DNA from 3 places in the Tardiphaga alba genome. Region 2 is predicted to be linked to each of the others. Evidence: predicted binding sites of a transcription regulator. Region 2 holds the regulator's gene; each other region holds the start of a gene.
What was found. The regulator LexA, encoded in region 2, represses DNA repair genes until DNA is damaged. The targets are predictions, from matches to a motif close to TGTTCNNNNTGTGTTCNG.

Region 1 (5,623 bases), 1.2 Mb from region 2:
TCCTGCAGCGGTCGCTGGCTATAGGCGTGATAAAGAACCTCGTTGGTCGCGATCAGCGGCACGCGGGCCGTGCCTGCAATGCGTTCAAGCCGTGCGAGGCGGCGCTTGTCGTCGCCATGATGCCAAAAGCTGGCGGCGATCCATACATTGTCGGGACATGCTCGTGTCAGATGATCTAGCGTTTTGAGCGCAGTCACTTTGTCGAAGCGGTGCGGCAAAGAAAGGATGCAGAGTTGTCCTTCAGCAAAATCGACGAGATCGGCAAGCGTGAGATGGCAGCCGCCTTTATCCGCCTTCAGCTTTCCACGGCTGAGCAATTGGCATAGCCGCCCATAGGCGTCGCGATTCCGGGGATAGACGACGATATCGGGCGTGCCGTCGATGAAGACGAGACGCGCACCGATCAGCAGCCTCGGCGGATGCGGGATATCCTTGTTGCCCAGTTCATCATAGGCGCGCACCACGCCAGCCAGCGTATTGTGATCGGCGATGCCGATGATCGGTAAACCGATCTCACTCGCCTGTTGCACATAATTTTGCGGATGCGAGCCGCCATGCAGGAACGAGAAATTGGTGGTGATGCCGAGTTCGGCATAGGCTGGAATGGTCATGCGAACATCCCGTGCACGAACCATTTCGGATCGACGCGCTTCTCCTCTTTATCCAGGATTTCGCCATAGAGACCATCGCGAAAAATCCATAGCCGCTGCCCGATATCGTCCTCGATACGAAAGTAATCGCGGGTCGGCTGTGGCTCCTGCGAGCGCCACCATTCCATCGCGATACGCTCAGGGCCTTCAGCACGGCGCACGATGCGGTTGATCCGCCGCCATGTGAAGGCATGCGGCGGCTTGTCGGGAAATTCGGCGAGCGCGACATCAATCGGCTCGGGCCTTTCGAACAGGCGCAGCGGTCGCAGCGGCGGTTCGCCGATGATGCGGAGCGGCCATGGCGCCAATGAGGCTTCGATCAGTCCCCATTGCGCCGGCATCGGACCCGCTTCCCGCTCCGGGATATGCGTATCGACCGGCAGATGCACGAACACACGGCGCGGGCCGATCCGTGCCGAGAGACGATCGACGAGACCGATCACCTCGTCATTGTCCCGCGCACGGCTGTCGAGATCGCTTTGCTGCTGTACCACCACTTCGGTGTGGCTGGCGGACAGCCGGATCATGTCGAAGCCGAAGCCGGGATCGAGGGGATCGGCGATGGCATCGAGGCGTTCGCGAAACAGGCGATCGACGACCTCGACCCGGCTCACCGCCTGCCCTGTTTGGGCTGTGATCACGCGCACCACGCCATCTGTGCGAAAGAAAGCTGCTTCAAGCAGGCGCGCGCCTTTGCCCTGCTTGTCCATCGCGGCGATCAGCATGCCGGCCAATGACGTCAGCGTCGTGGTGATCACCGCATCAGTGGCGATGGGTTCGGGAAAGCGCTTTTCGACGATGTAATCCGGCAGCGGTTTTCGCGGAGAGATCGGGCTGTCGCCCTGCCCGAGTGCTGCTTCCAGCAAGGCGGTGAAAGCCGCACCAAAACGTGCGGTGATCTCGGCGCGGCCGCGCGCTGCGACATCACCGATGGTCTTGAGGCCCGCACGCCGCAAGCCACGCATGATCGCATCATCCGCGCCAAGCGGATAAAGCGGCAGCGGTTTTACAGCCTTCGCTTCATCACCGGCTGCTATGATGCGGCCATGCTTGTGGCGGCTGAGCGTGCGCGCGCAGACTGACGTGCCGGCAATCGCGGCACTGACGATGAAACCCTGCTTTGTCAGCGTGGCGCAGAGCTGCTCCATCAACGCCGCCTCACCGCCGAACAGATGTGTGCAGCCGGTGATGTCGAGAAACAATCCATGTGGCGCATCGAGCGCCACAAGCGGCGTAAAACGATCGCACCAGTCGGCGATGGCATTCAGCAATTCCGTGTCCGCGACGGGATCGGCATCGCAGACATCGATATCGGGACAGACCGCGCGCGCATTGGCGAGCGGCATGCCGATCTCGAGGCCGAGCTTTGCCGCCGCATCGTTCAGCGCGGTGATCTGCCAGGCATTGTTTTCCTTCGCGGCTACGATCAGCGATCTATGCGCGTCGTGCAACGCGCCGCTGCGGGCGCGCTGGCGCTTGATGCGGTCGGTCGGCAGGCGCGGTAGCCACAGGCTGAGAATGCGTCTTCCCTGCTTCAGACTCGGTGTCACGGAAAAGGCACTCATCACATTTCCATTCCATGATCCATCGGCCGGTCTGGCCATGGCGATTGCGAACGAGATTGACGTCGAGGACCGGTGCGCCCCAGGCTTCCCATGGCGCTGTCGGCGGCGAACGCGCGGCCTGCACCACCCAGCGCGTCTCGGCTGTGCTGACCATCGGCAAGGCAGACGTCCGCAGCATCACGCAAGAGACGCCGGAGTTTTGTGCGGCCAGCGTATATTTGCGGCTGGCGACCAGATCGAAGGCGCGCACCTCGCCCCACAGATCGAGGATGACGGTGCCGAGCGCATCGCAGGCCAGCGCATCGGCGCCGACGCGCAGCGCCATCTCATGATCGGCCGCCGCGACCAGCACGATGCCGCGCGGATCGAGGCCGAGTTCCTTCAGCCCGCTCATCGCCAGCGCACCGCCTTCGCGGGCAACGAAATCCTGCCGGATCCACAGCAGCGGCTTAGCCCTGCTCAGGCGCTGCGCCATGCCGGCAACGAAGCCCGTCGCGGCGCCGATCTGCCGTGTCTCCAGCGCGAAGACTTCATGCAGGGTTCCGCGGATAAGGCCGCCCTGCAGCACTTCATCCGCCCCGGCATGGCCCAGCGCCACGCGATCGAGGCGCGTGGTATCTTCATGCCCTTCGATGCGCTCTATGCTGCCGCGCAAGCGCGCAAGCGTGTCCGTGCGTGCGCCGGTCATGCGCCGCTCCTCAAAATCTTTGCCAGTGATGGGTTTCCAATGAACCCGTTACTGGCTCATTTGTTCATGATGTGTTCTATATAACGACGAGAGGCTCGGCTGAGTCAATCGGGACAGCGACCCATATTTTCGCAGCGGTATTGGAAGGGACTGACATGGACGTGAAGCGCAAGCTGGAGATCCTCGCGGATGCCGCCAAATATGACGCTTCATGCGCATCAAGCGGCACCGAGAAACGGGATTCCCGCGACGGCAAGGGCATGGGCTCGACCGATGCAGGCATGGGCATCTGTCATTCCTATGCGCCGGACGGCCGCTGCATCTCGCTGCTGAAGATCCTGCTGACCAATGCCTGCAATTACGATTGCCTCTATTGCGTCAACCGCGCCTCCAGCAATGTGACGCGGGCACGCTTCACCGTGGATGAAGTGGTGCAGCTCACGCTGGATTTCTATCGGCGCAATTATATCGAGGGGCTGTTTCTCTCATCGGGCATCATCCGCAGCGCCGATTACACGATGGAGCAAGTGGTCGCCGTCGCGCGAAAATTGCGCGAGGAACATCACTTTCGCGGCTACATCCATTTGAAGACCATTCCCGAAGCCGATGAGGCATTGATTACCGAGGCTGGCAAATATGCGGATCGGCTTTCGATCAATATCGAAGTGCCGGATGAAGGCAGCCTGAAGCAACTGGCGCCGGAAAAGGACGTGCGCGCGATCCGCCGCACCATGGGACGTTTGCGTCTCAAGCTGGATGAAGCCCGCGAGGGCGCCAAGCCGACGCCGCGCGGCCGCACGGCGCCGCGCTTTGCGCCGGCCGGCCAAAGCACGCAGATGATCGTCGGCGCCGACAGCGCCAATGACGCGACCATCATCAAGACCTCGGCCAATCTCTATGGCTCCTACAATCTGAAGCGCGTCTATTACTCGGCCTTCAGTCCGATCCCCGATGCCAGCCGTTCCTTGCCGTTGCGCGCGCCGCCCTTGATGCGCGAGCATCGGCTCTATCAGGCCGACTGGCTGATGCGTTTCTATGGCTTCGATGCCGACGAGATCGTGGCTGGCGATAACGGCATGCTGTCGCTGGACATGGATCCGAAACTCGCCTGGGCGCTGCGCCATCGCGACCGTTTCCCGCTCGACATCAACCGCGCCAGCCGCGAGGATCTGTTGCGCGTGCCCGGTTTTGGCGCGCGGGCTGTGCAGCGGATCATCGAGACGCGGCGGATTTCGGCGATCCGCGTCGGCGACCTCGCAGCGCTGCATATCCCACGGAACAAGGCGCTGCCGTTCATCGTTCTTCCTGATCACCGACCGGCAACGGCGCTGCTCGATGGCGCCAATCTGGCGGAGCGGTTCAAGCCGAAGGCGAAGCAACTGGGATTCGCCTTTTAAGCGCGCCCCACATCCTCCGCCGTCATCCTGAGGTGCGAGCACTGGCGAGCCTCGAAGGATGGTGTTTGGCGCAGTCAGAGCCCGCGGCCGTCCTTCGAGGCCGCGCGTTGCGCGGCACCTCAGGATGACGGGAGAGTTTGTGGTGAGATTGTTGAAGACGAGAGTGTATTGACATGCACACCATCATCCTCGATGGCGAGACCGATTTCGATGGCTGGCGCAAGGCGGCACGTCTGCTGGCGATGAATGCCGTTGCGCCTGCGGATGTGACCTGGCTCGTCGCCGGCGGCAATGAGCCCGAACTATTGCCCGCAACACAGAGCGCACCGCTCGAAGACATCCGCGGCACCTTCAATGTGCCGGCGCAGTTCGTCGATCTCGCAAAATCCGTGATCCTGCATCGCGATCCCCAGCGCTTTGCCCTGCTCTATCGCATGCTGTGGCGGCTGCGCAGCAATCACGATCTGCTGCAACTGGCGACCGATGCGGACACCGCCAAACTTGAGAGCATGGCCAAGGCGATCCGCCGCGACGAGCACAAGATGCATGCCTTCGTGCGCTTCCGCGAAATCGGCCGCGATGCCAAGGCGCATTTCGTGGCGTGGTTCGAGCCGGAGCATCACATCGTCGAACTCAGCGCGCCGTTTTTCGCGCGGCGCTTTGCCGACATGTCCTGGTCGATCCTGACGCCGGATCTGTGCGCGCATTGGGACGGACACAAAGTGTCGTTCTCGCCGGGCGTAGATAAATCCATGGCGCCGTCGAGCGACCGGCTCGAAGAGGTTTGGCTGACCTATTACGCCAATATCTTCAATCCCGCGCGTCTGAAGACCATGGCGATGCAGAAGGAGATGCCGAAGAAATACTGGCGCAACCTGCCCGAAGCGGCGCTGATCAAGCCGCTGATCGAAAAGGCGGAACGTGTCACAGGCGAGATGATTGCCGCGGAAGCGCTGGAGCCGAAGAAGCCGCAGCGCCGCGAGGACATCGTGCCGCGATCACACACCGCATCGGATGAGCATTCAAACGACAACAGCCTCACCGCATTGCGCGACGAAGCTGCCGATTGCCGCGCCTGCGCGCTTTGGAAGGATGCCACCCAGACCGTGTTCGGCGAAGGGCCGAAACAGGCTTCGGTGATGATGGTCGGCGAACAGCCCGGCGACAAGGAAGACCTTGCCGGCAAGCCATTTGTCGGGCCGGCCGGACAGATGCTCGACAAGGCACTGAAGGAAGCCGGCATCGTCAGAGACAAGGTCTATGTGACCAATGCGGTGAAGCATTTCAAATTTGTGCCGCGCGGCAAATTCCGGCTGCATCAGA
Region 2 (5,623 bases):
GCCGGCACGAGCTGTTCGGGACGCGGCCCGATCAGATCGGCGCGGCCCATCGCCCGCAACGCATCGCGCAGGATCGGCCAGTTGTCGGGATCGTGATAGCGCAGAAACGCCTTGTGCAGCCGACGCTGCCGCAGCCCCTTGATCGCCTCGACCTTTTCGCTCGCGCCATGACGCACGCCGCGCAGCGGATTGACGCCGGTGTGATACATGGCCGTCGCGGTGGCCATCGGCGACGGCAGGAAGGTCTGCACCTGATCGGCGCGATAGCGGTTCTTCTTGAGCCACAGCGCGAGGTTCATCATGTCCTCATCCGTCGTGCCCGGATGCGCCGCGATGAAATACGGGATCAGGAAGTATTTCTTGCCGGCCTTCTGCACGGCGGCGTCGAACATCTTCTTGAAGCGGTTGTAGGTGCCGATGCCCGGCTTCATCATCTTGTCGAGCGGACCGCGCTCGGTGTGCTCCGGCGCAATCTTCAAATAGCCGCCGACGTGATGGGTGACGAGTTCCTCGACATATTTCGGGCTCTGCACCGCAAGATCGTAACGCACGCCCGAGGCGACCATCACCTTCTTGATGCCCTTGGTCTCGCGCACCTTGCGATACAGGCTGATCAGGTCGTCATGCGAGGTGTTGAGGTTCGGGCAGATGTCCGGAAACACGCAGGACGGCAACCGGCAGGCCTTCTCGACCTTCGGATCCTTGCACGCCATCCGGTACATGTTCGCGGTCGGTCCGCCGATATCCGAGATCACGCCCGTAAAACCCGGCGTCTTGTCACGGATCTTTTCGATCTCCTGCAGGATCGATTTTTCCGAACGGTTCTGGATGATACGGCCTTCATGCTCGGTGATCGAGCAGAAGGTGCAGCCGCCAAAGCAGCCGCGCATGATCGTCACCGAGAACTTGATCATGTCCCAGGCGGGAATCTTCGCATCACCATAGGACGGATGCGGCGCGCGCGCATAAGGCAGATCATAGACCGCGTCCATCTCTTCCGATGTCAGCGGGATCGGCGGCGGATTGAGCCATAGATCGCGATCGCCGTGCTTCTGCACCAGCGCACGCGCATTGCCGGGATTGGCCTCACGATGCAGCACGCGCGAAGCGCGCGCATAGGCTTCCTTGTCCTGCTCGACCTGTTCGCAGGACGGCAACCGCACCACCGTGTCGCCGCTCTGGCGGGACGCGCCTTCATCGGCGGAATCGAGATCGTCCGCCGGCAGTTCGGTGTAATTCTCGGGCACGCGGCGGAACAGCGCGACGCCGCGGATGTCATCGAGTTCGCGCGGCGGCTCGCCATCGGCCAGCCGATGTGCGACTTCGACCACGGCGCGCTCGGCATTGCCGTAGAGCAGGAGATCCGCCTTGGCGTCGGCGAGGATCGAACGGCGGACTTTCTCCGACCAGTAATCGTAATGCGCGATGCGGCGAAGCGAGGCCTCGATGCCGCCGAGAATGATCGGCACATCCTTGAAGGCCTCACGACAGCGCTGCGCATAGACCACCGTACAGCGATCCGGCCGCTTGCCGCCCTCGCCGCCCGGCGTATAGGCATCGTCGCTGCGGATACGGCGGTCCGCGGTGTAGCGGTTCACCATCGAATCCATGTTGCCGCCGGTGACGCCGAAGAACACGCGCGGCTTACCTAGCGCCTTGAACGGCTCGGCCGAATGCCAGTCCGGCTGCGAAATGATGCCGACGCGAAAACCCTGCGCTTCCAAGAGGCGGCCGATGATGGCCATGCCGAATGAGGGATGATCGACATAGGCGTCGCCGGTGACCAGCACGATGTCGCATGCGTCCCAGCCGAGTTCGTCCATCTCGGCACGGCTCATGGGCAGGAATGGCGCAGGCTTGCGCTGCGGCACCAGGAAGGCGCGGGACATCAATGGTTGTTCGGCGACGGCGAGATTTGTCATGCGCCACGCATAAGACTCCGGGAGTCCGAATTCAACGGCGGCGCTGCATATTGAGCGAGAACGATGCAGTCTTTGCCGGCATTGGCGGGAACTGTGACGGCTTCGCTTCGCAGAAGATTATCTTGGTACCACCACGCACCGTAAGCGCGCGCGACCGGGGCAAACAAACGCGCCGTTCCGAATGGGTCGCAAGGACGTCCAGAAAGCGCGAAAGATGACAAAATTAGCCATTGCGGAACACATATGGAACAGATAGTGTTCGTTCATGATTTGTTTCGAGATTCCGTGGCTTAGTCGTCAAGCGTTGCCCGAACTCGCGAACTGCCCTCGATGAGATGCCCTGCAAAGGGTGTCTGCAACGAGGTCCTGAAACACACGCGGCGGCCGACGATCTGTCGTTGAAGACCCGTCAACTGAGGATGGCTTTCAGATGCTCACGCGCAAGCAATACGAACTGCTCCGCTTCATTGACCAGCGACTGAAGGAAGCCGGCGTCCCGCCCTCCTTCGACGAGATGAAGGATGCGCTCGACCTGCGCTCCAAATCCGGCATCCACCGCCTGATTACGGCGCTGGAGGAACGCGGCTTCATCCGCCGCCTGCCGAACCGCGCACGCGCGATCGAAGTGATCAAGCTGCCTGAACTCAACACCGCAGCCCCTGCGAGCGGACGACGCGGCTTCACGCCGAGCGTCATCGAAGGCACGCTGGGCAAGGGCCGCTCCGCGCCCACCCCCGTGGCCAGCGACGATGACGGCGGCCGCACCATCTCGGTGCCGGTGATGGGCCGGATAGCGGCTGGTACGCCCATCGAAGCGCTGCAGACCCGCAGCCATTCGATCAGCGTGCCGCAGGATATGCTCGGCAATGGCGAACATTATGCGCTCGAAGTGCGCGGCGATTCCATGCAGGACGCCGGCATTCTCGATGGCGACATGGCGCTGATCCAGAAATCCGACAGCGCCGACACCGGCGACATCGTCGTGGCGTTGATCGACGACGAGGAAGCCACGCTGAAACGCTTCCGCCGCCGCGGCGCCTCCATCGCGCTGGAGCCGGCGAATGCGGCCTATGAGGTTCGCATCCTGCCGCCGAACCGCGTGCGCATCCAAGGCAAGCTCACCGGCCTCTATCGCCGCTACTGAGCGATGCGCTCGGTAAAAGCGTGATCTGATCCCGAAAACCCATATCCGCTTTTCGGGATCCTGCTCAATCGTCCGGCGCGAGATCCGTCTCCGCCGGCGTTGCATCGACCGGTCCCTGGCGCGTGCGTTGGCCGGTCGAACTCGCAGCTTCCACGGCATCGACAGGTCCGCGCGCCCAGGGCCGCTGCAAGCCGCCTGTGCGCGTCGTCTCCGCTGAGAAACCGTCACCAACGCGCCGCAGACTGGTCGCTCCCTGCCCCTGCAGCCTCTCGCGATCGATCACCATCGCCCGGCAGTTGGTGGGCGCCTGCTTCGCGGTGACGATCAACACCGTGCGCTCACAGTCATCACTGAATGCATCCGGCATCAACGTCAGGGCAATCAGGGCGCCATCACCGAGCGCCGTCACGCAGCCTGACGGATCGCATGACACGCCTTCGCCAAGCGAAGCATCGGTCGGCAATCGCGCATCGGCATCCGCGCCAAGCCATTCCTTGACCAAAAACGCATCCTTGCCGCTGCGCATCACATGTAGCCGGCCGTCACGTCCGCGGACAGCCACGCTCTGGCCGTCACCGGCGATCAGCACGTCAGGCTGCCTTGTGAATGCAGCCCACACTGTTGCCACCGCCAGCGCGATCACGCCCGCATAACGCAACGGCGTGCGCAGCAATGCGAGCAGGATGATGCCGAAACTGGCTGCGATCAGCGGCCCCGTCCCGAAGGCCGACACGCGACCGATCGCACCGGGGAGCCCTGCCACCCACTTGGACACAAAGATCATCCATTGCAGCCCGATCTCCATGATGTGCCAAAACAGACTATCGAAACCGAACGGAATGGCGATCAGGCCCAACAAGCCTGCCGGCATCACCAGTATCGAAACCACCGGCATGGCCAGCAGATTGGCGATGATGCCGTAAGGCGTGATGCGGTGAAAATGATAGGCCGCATAAGGCATCGTCGCGAGGCCAGCGACCAGCGATGCGAGCAGCAGCAATGAAAGTTCGCGGCCGCCCCAGAGCGCGATGCGTGCCGTCGTCGAACTCTCGGATGTCGCGAACAAAGCTGGCATGCCGATCTGCACCAGCGCCACGAGGCCGAGCGTCGCCGCGAACGACATCTGGAAACTCGGATGCACCAGCGCCTCAGGCGTGACGATCAGCACGATCAGCGCCGCGATCGCCAGTGTGCGGAAGGTGATGGCGCGGCGATCGACCATGACCGCGATCAGCACCACCGCAGTCATGATGAAGGATCTCTGCGTCGCGACCTCGGCTCCCGACAGCAGCAAGTAGAACAGCGCGGCCAATAATGCCGCCGCAGCCGCAACCTTCTTGATGGGAAACGTCACCGTCAGCACGGGGATCAGCGCCAAGAGCGCGCGCACGACAAAGAACACCACGCCGGCGACCACCGCCATGTGATAGCCGGAGATCGACAGTACATGGCCGAGCCCGGAAATGAACATGGCGTCGTTGACGTCCGATGAGATCGCATCCCGCCGGCCGGTCAGGAGCGCCGTCGCGATGGCGCGGTTGTCGCCCGTGAGCGACGCCCGAATACGCGCATCGATGGCATCGCGCATGCCCTGCATGGTGGCGGCATATTGCAGATGCCGCGATGGCGGCGTGGGTGGATCGACCTTCCTGATCGCGCCGGTGACGAAGCCCGAAGCGCCGATGCCCTGGAAATAGAGATCGCGCGCAAAGTCGTAACCGCCTGGCCGCAGCGGCGCGAGCGGCGGCTGCAAACGCGCCTTCAGCGTGACGAAACTGCCAACCGCAGGCGCCGTCCCCTTTTTCACCGACAGCCGCACGCGCGTCAGCTTGATCGCGTCCCGCGGCGTCTCCATCGTCGCCACGCGCAGCACGAAACGATCGCTGCGCTCGCGCTCCTCGCGGGTTTCGACGAAGCCGGTCAGTGCCGCCCCGAAAACCGGCTTCGCCAGAACCTCATGCGCGATGCGCGCACTTTTCCACGTTGCGCAGGCGAAACCTGCAGCCAAGGCGGCTGCGAGAAGCATGGTAGGAAATGCAGAAGATCGCCGAAGCAGAATGGCTGCGATGGCAAAAGCACAGGCCGTTGCGGCCGCCACCCCAGCCACCGGCTCGCGCTCCGCTGCAAAATACAGCGCGATGCCGGCGCCGAAAGCCACCGGCACCCAGGGCAGCAAACGGCCGGGCCCGGCTTCCGCCTGCGCCCAGGCGCGGAGCCAGTCGAACGGCCATGTCCAGGAATGATGGGGCGCGAGCGCGCCGGCCGTCGTCGATGGCGGCCATGTGACCGCTCTCGCCTGATTGCGCTGCTGTCCCCCGCTTTGCTCCATCGAACCGCTCGCTCGCCCTGCCGAATGCTATCGGAAGGGCGAGCGGCGACTAGCGGAACGGATGCAGAATGCGCGAACTAATCTCAGACGCGTAGGATGGGTAGAGCGAAGCGAAACCCATCAGCGGAGCCTGCCGAAAAGACGGAATGATGGGTTTTCGCTTCGGCGCTATCGCGCCTGCGCTCTACCCATCCTACAATCAGGCCAGCTTGGCGTAGCTGTCGCGCA
Region 3 (5,623 bases), 2.2 Mb from region 2:
GAGAGGTCGAGGGTCGCCTGCACCGTCACGACCTCGCTCTCGACCACGATCGTTTCGCGGCGAAGGCGGGCAGCCACCACCGGGGCGAACAGGCTGCGATGATGGATGCTGGGGCCGAGTTCGTGCAAAGCCTTGAGATGCTGCGGCACGCCATAGCCCTTGTGCACCTCGAACCCATAGCCGGGGCATTCCTCGGCGAGACGGCACATCAGCCGGTCGCGCGAGACTTTTGCGATGATGGAGGCGGCCGCGATGGACAGCACCTGCGCATCGCCGCCGATGACTGCTTCGCAGGTCGCCGGCGTATCGATCTTGTCGCGACCATCGACGAAGACATGTTTCGGCGCCTCCGGCAGCGAGGCGACCGCACGCGCCAGTGCCCACAGCGAGGCACGCAGGATATTGTCGCGGTCGATCCGCGCCGGTGAGGCATAGGCGACCGCAAAGAAGGACGTCGCGCAGATTTCCTCGAACAGCGCGTCGCGCTTGGCTTCGGTCAGCTTCTTGGAGTCGTCGAGCCCTTTGGGGATGCGCTTGGGATCGAGAATCACCGCGGCGGCCACGACGGGACCGGCCAACGGCCCGCGACCGGCCTCATCGCAACCCGCCACCGGCCAGATGCCCTGCTTCAGCAGCGCACGCTCGCGCTTGAAGCTGGGCGGCCCGGCAATCGCGGGTTCTTGCGGGGCTTGGCGGCTGCCTTGGGCGACTTCGCCGGCTTGGTCCTGGTATCCCGAATCATAGGCGGATCGTGCGCAAGCCGGCCCGATGGCGCAACCGGGAACCCGGACGCGTGCCCGTTATTCCGGGGCGCTCAGTCGTAGCCTGCATGAAGCGAAGCGAAATGCAGGGACCGGCAGATGAATTGAAACGCCGGTCCCCGGATTTCGCTTCGCTCCATCCGGGCTACAAAGGACCTAATCCGCCAGATGCACCCGGCGGTCGTCGCCAACCTCGATGCCCGGCGCCACCACCACATCCCAGGCATGGCCATCGGGATCGGCGAAATAACCGGAATAGCCACCATATTCCGTCTTGTGCGCCGGCTTGATCAGGGTCGCCCCGCAGGAGACGGCGAAGGCCAGCACGGCGTCGACCTCTTCGGGCGAGCTGCAGTTCCAGCCCATCGTGGTGCCGCGAAACGCCTGCGGCCGCGGCTGGTCGGGCAGCTTGGCGTCATCGGCCAGTTGGTCCCATGGAAATAGCGCCAGCAAGCTGGCGCCGGTGTCGTAGAAAGCGATGGCCTCGCCGGTTTCCTTCGCCTTTCGCGCAAAACCGAGTGCTTCATAGAAGGCGATGCTGCGGCGGATATCGTGGACGCCGAGGGTCACCGCAGTCAGGCGCGGCACCAGTTTGGGTCGATTGTTATTCGTCATTTGCGACTCTCCGGATCACGCGACGCAAAAAGCGGAGAAGGGGTCGCCGACCGGCTCTGGTTTCCGGTCGGCGCCCCTCCCCCGAGTTGCTCCCAAGATTGCGAGACCTTCAGGAGTTAGAACAAATTCAGCTGCTGCCCGGCGCCCGCGGGCTTTGCGAAATGATCGAGTGTCAGCTTCGAGCGCTTCTTGTTAAGGCCGAGCTTGCTGCAGGCGATCTCGAAACGGCGGCCGATCATCCAGGCCATCGGCCCCGTGCCCTTCATCCGCGTGCCCCATTGCGAGTCGTAGTCGCGGCCATCACGCATTTCGCGGATCAGCGTGAAAACATGACGATAGCGATCCGGGTAATTCGCCATCAGCCATTCGCGAAACAGGTCCCGGACTTCCAGCGGCAGACGCAGCAACACATAGCTGGCTTCCTTGACACCCGCATGAGCGGCGGCATCGAGAATGCGTTCGATTTCGCTGTCATTCAGCGCCGGGATCACCGGGGCCACCATCACCGTGGTGGGAATGCCGGCATCGGATAGCAGCTTCAGCGCTTCCAGCCGCTTCGACGGCGTCGAGGCGCGCGGCTCCATGGCACGCGCCAGCTTCGCATCGAGCGAGGTCACCGACAGCGCGACCTTGGCAAGGTTGCGCTTGGCCATCCGCGCGAGGATGTCGATGTCGCGCACCACCAGGGCCGATTTGGTGACGATGCCGACGGGATGGCCGGTTTTCTCCAGCACTTCGAGAATGCCGCGCATCACTTTGCGCTCACGCTCGATCGGCTGATACGGATCGGTATTGGTGCCGATCGCGATCATCTTCGGCTCGTATTCGGCGGACGACAGCTCCTTCTCGAGCAGCGCCGGCGCATCCGGCTTCACGAACAGCTTGGATTCGAAATCCAGCCCCGGCGACAGGCCGAGATAGGCATGGGTCGGCCGCGCGAAACAGTAGACGCAGCCATGCTCGCAGCCGCGATAGGGATTGATCGACCGGTCGAAGCCGATATCCGGTGACTCGTTGCGCGTGATGACTTTTCGGGCCGTGTCCGTCGCCACCGTCGTCTTGAACGGCGGCAGGTCATCAAGGCTCTGCCAGCCATCGTCGAAGGCGACGCGGGCCTCCTTCTCGTAACGGCCACTGTCATTGGATTGGGCGCCACGACCGCGCCGCCGCTGGCGGTCGATCGCAACCTCGATCGCCGGAAACGGCGATGGCATTCCCGCGATTTCGGACGGCGCGGAAGCAGTCGGCATCTGAAGGGCTGCGGCGTTCTGATTCATGAGGCCACGCTAGCAGCTTCAAGGAACATATCAAGAACAAAGACGCAGCCAGGCGGTTTTCCCCACACGTGCCGTCTTAGCCATGAATAGCATTGGCAGCTGTATTCAATATGACGACATGATAACGCAGCCGCACGGGTTTTGAGGTATTATCCACATCCATGCTGAGCGTGATCATCCCCACCAATGGTGTCGAACAGCCCGCCGTCGCCACACTGGCGGCGCTGGTGCCGGGCGCCGCTGCGGGCGTGATCCGAGAAGTGCTGCTGGTCGATCGGGCCGGCACCGACGTGATCGAACGCGTGGCCGATGTGGCTGGTTGCGATTTCCTGACATCGACTGGCTCCCGGGCTGCCGCGATGGCCGTTGGCGCCAAAGCTGCACGCTCGTCGTGGCTGATGTTTCTCCATGCCGGCGCCGTGCTCGACGCCGGATGGATCGAGGAAACCCAGCAATTCGTCCAGCGCGTCTCGACCAGCGATCGGCCCCGCGCCGGCATCTTTCGCTACGCCCGCTCGCCCTATGACGAAGCCGGCTTTCGTGACGGGGTGAAGCACCTGCTCCGCAAGGTCAGTGGTCCCAAGGCGGACCAGGGCCTCCTGATCGCACGGGACCATTATGAACGGCTTGGCGGCCATGCCGACACCCGCGGCGCGGAAGCCCGCTTGCTGCGCCAGCTCGGCCGGGCCGAACGCACCATGCTGCGCAGCCGGATCATGATGGTGGCGTGAGGCAAAACCCAGCTGTCATTGCCCGCAAAGGCGGGCAATCCAGTACGCCGGCCTCCCAATCAAATCGCTAGCGGCAGTGTCTACTGGATCCCCCGCCTGCGCGGGGGATGACAGCTGCGATCTACCCAAGCCATACACTTGCCAAAGTCAATTATTTAATTGACATTGGCAACCATGTCGCAAGCCCCTGATCCCGTTGCCGCCGTCCGCGCCTTCAACCGCTTCTACACGCGGCATCTCGGCGTGCTGGACCAACAGCTGCTGGAAAGCCCCTATTCGCTCACGGAAGCGCGGGTGCTCTATGAGCTCGCCAGCAAGGACGGCCAGTCGGCCAAGGAGATCGGCAGCGCGCTCAAGCTCGATGCGGGCTATCTCAGCCGCATTCTGCAAGCCTTCGACGCCAAGGGCCTCGTTGTTCGAAAGCCTTCGCCTGCCGACCGGCGGCAATACCGGCTCAGCCTGACCGCCAAGGGCCGCCTTGCCTTCGGGCGCCTCAATCGCGGCTCGCATGATCAGGTGACTAACATGCTCGATGCCCTCGGCACTCACGCGCCGCGCGTGGTGCAGGCCATGGCGACCATCGAGGCCCTGCTTGGCGAGAGCGAGGCGGCGCAGGCGACGTTGCGCAGTCCACGCCCCGGCGACATGGGCTGGGTAGTGCAAAGCCATGGCGCGCTCTATGCGTCGGAATACGGCTACGACGCCTCCTTCGAGGGCCTCGTGGCCGACATCGTCGCCAAATATATCGCCGCCTTCAATCCCTCGCGCGAGCGCTGCTGGATTGCGGAGATGAATGGCGCGCCGGTCGGCTCGATCTTTCTGGTCAAGGCATCCGACGATATCGCTAAGATCCGGCTCCTGATCATCGATCCCGTCGCACGCGGGCAAAATCTTGGCCATCGACTAACGGCGGAAGCGATCAGCTTCGCGCGGCAATGCGGCTATCGGAAAATCACGCTATGGACGCAGAGCAATCTCTTCGCCGCACGAAAGATTTATGAGCGCGCGGGATTTGCGCTCGTCGCCAGCGAACCGCATCGCAGCTTTGGACAGAATCTGGTGGGCGAGACGTGGGAGTTGGTGCTTTAGCCACCGACGCTACTTGTCGTCGCCCGGCCGTGCGCGCAATTGCGCGCTAGGACCGGGCGATCCAGTACACACTCACGTCGATGCTCGACAATGACTGCCAGTGTCTACTGGATCCCCCGCTTCCGCGGGGGATGACAAGTGACGTGGCGTCTTTACGCCGACGCACCCTTCGCCTTCGGCCGCCGCAGATGCTCGTCCAGCCGCGGCATGATCTCGACGAAATTGCACGGCCGCGTACGATAGTCGAGCTGCGCATTCAAAATGCCATCCCAGCCATCGCGGCACGCACCGGGCGAGCCCGGCAGGCAGAAGATGAACGTCGCACCCGCAGTGCCCGCTGTGGCGCGGCTCTGGATTGTCGAGGCGCCGATCTTGGCGTGGCTGAGCATGTGGAAGGCGATGGAGAAACCATCCATTCGCTTCTCGAACAGCGGCTCGATGGCTTCCGGCGTCACATCTCGGCCTGTGAAACCTGTACCGCCCGTCGTGATGATCGCATCGACACCGGGATCGGCGATCCATGCTTTCACCACCGCGCGAATGGCTTCCACATCGTCAGTGACAATCTCGCGCTTCGCCAGCGCATGGCCTGCGTCAAGCAGCCGATCCGCCAGTGTCGTGCCCGACTTGTCATCGGCGAGCGAACGCGTGTCGGAGATCGTCAACACGGCGATATTGAGCGGCACGAAGGCTTTGGTTTCGTCGATGGACATCTATTGCTCCGCGCAAAATGGTCGTCATTGCGAGGAGCCTTTGCGACGAAGCAATCCAGTCTTCGCTTCTGGCTTTCTGGATTGCTTCGCTGCGCTCGCAATGACGGAGAGAATGGCGACCTTACAGCCGATCAGTCCCAAAGGTGTTGCAGGCCTGGATGGTGCCCTGCTGATAGCCGACCATAAACCAGCGCTTGCGTTGCGCGGCAGAGCCGTGGGTGAACGAATCCGGCACCACGCGGCCCTGCGCCTGACGTTGCAACGTGTCGTCACCGATCGCCGCCGCTGTCTGCAGCGCCGCATCGATGTCGCCAGCTTCGAGGAAACCGGGACGCTTCTTCTCCTCGCGGTTGACCCAGACGCCGGACAGACAATCGGCCTGCAATTCGACGCGCACCTGCAGGTTATTCGCTTCGGCTTTGCTGTTGGCGCGCTCC

Region 1: a site for LexA is predicted at 2,965-2,982, ahead of RPMA_RS10495 (putative DNA modification/repair radical SAM protein). Genes of this name have one in related genera too.
Region 3: a site for LexA is predicted at 2,675-2,692, ahead of RPMA_RS05805 (PA0069 family radical SAM protein). Genes of this name have one in related genera too.

What each region holds. Positions count from the first base shown of each region.
Region 1 covers NZ_CP036498.1:2,244,250-2,249,872, reverse strand. Annotated here, with positions in the region: gene RPMA_RS10510 (error-prone DNA polymerase) at 1-611, opposite strand, end outside; gene RPMA_RS10505 (Y-family DNA polymerase) at 608-2,200, opposite strand; gene RPMA_RS10500 (ImuA family protein) at 2,085-2,903, opposite strand; gene RPMA_RS10495 (putative DNA modification/repair radical SAM protein) at 3,059-4,300, shown strand; gene RPMA_RS10490 (UdgX family uracil-DNA binding protein) at 4,474-5,623, shown strand, end outside.
Region 2 covers NZ_CP036498.1:3,448,437-3,454,059, forward strand. Annotated here, with positions in the region: gene RPMA_RS16255 (YgiQ family radical SAM protein) at 1-1,922, opposite strand, end outside; gene lexA (transcriptional repressor LexA) at 2,353-3,066, shown strand; gene RPMA_RS16265 (ComEC/Rec2 family competence protein) at 3,131-5,395, opposite strand; gene RPMA_RS16270 (glutamine--tRNA ligase/YqeY domain fusion protein) at 5,595-5,623, opposite strand, start outside.
Region 3 covers NZ_CP036498.1:1,226,088-1,231,710, reverse strand. Annotated here, with positions in the region: partial or broken gene RPMA_RS05815 (ribonuclease HII) at 1-742, opposite strand, end outside; gene RPMA_RS05810 (VOC family protein) at 918-1,376, opposite strand; gene RPMA_RS05805 (PA0069 family radical SAM protein) at 1,493-2,653, opposite strand; gene RPMA_RS05800 (glycosyltransferase family protein) at 2,815-3,384, shown strand; gene RPMA_RS05795 (bifunctional helix-turn-helix transcriptional regulator/GNAT family N-acetyltransferase) at 3,559-4,473, shown strand; gene moaB (molybdenum cofactor biosynthesis protein B) at 4,626-5,186, opposite strand; gene ypfJ (KPN_02809 family neutral zinc metallopeptidase) at 5,308-5,623, opposite strand, start outside.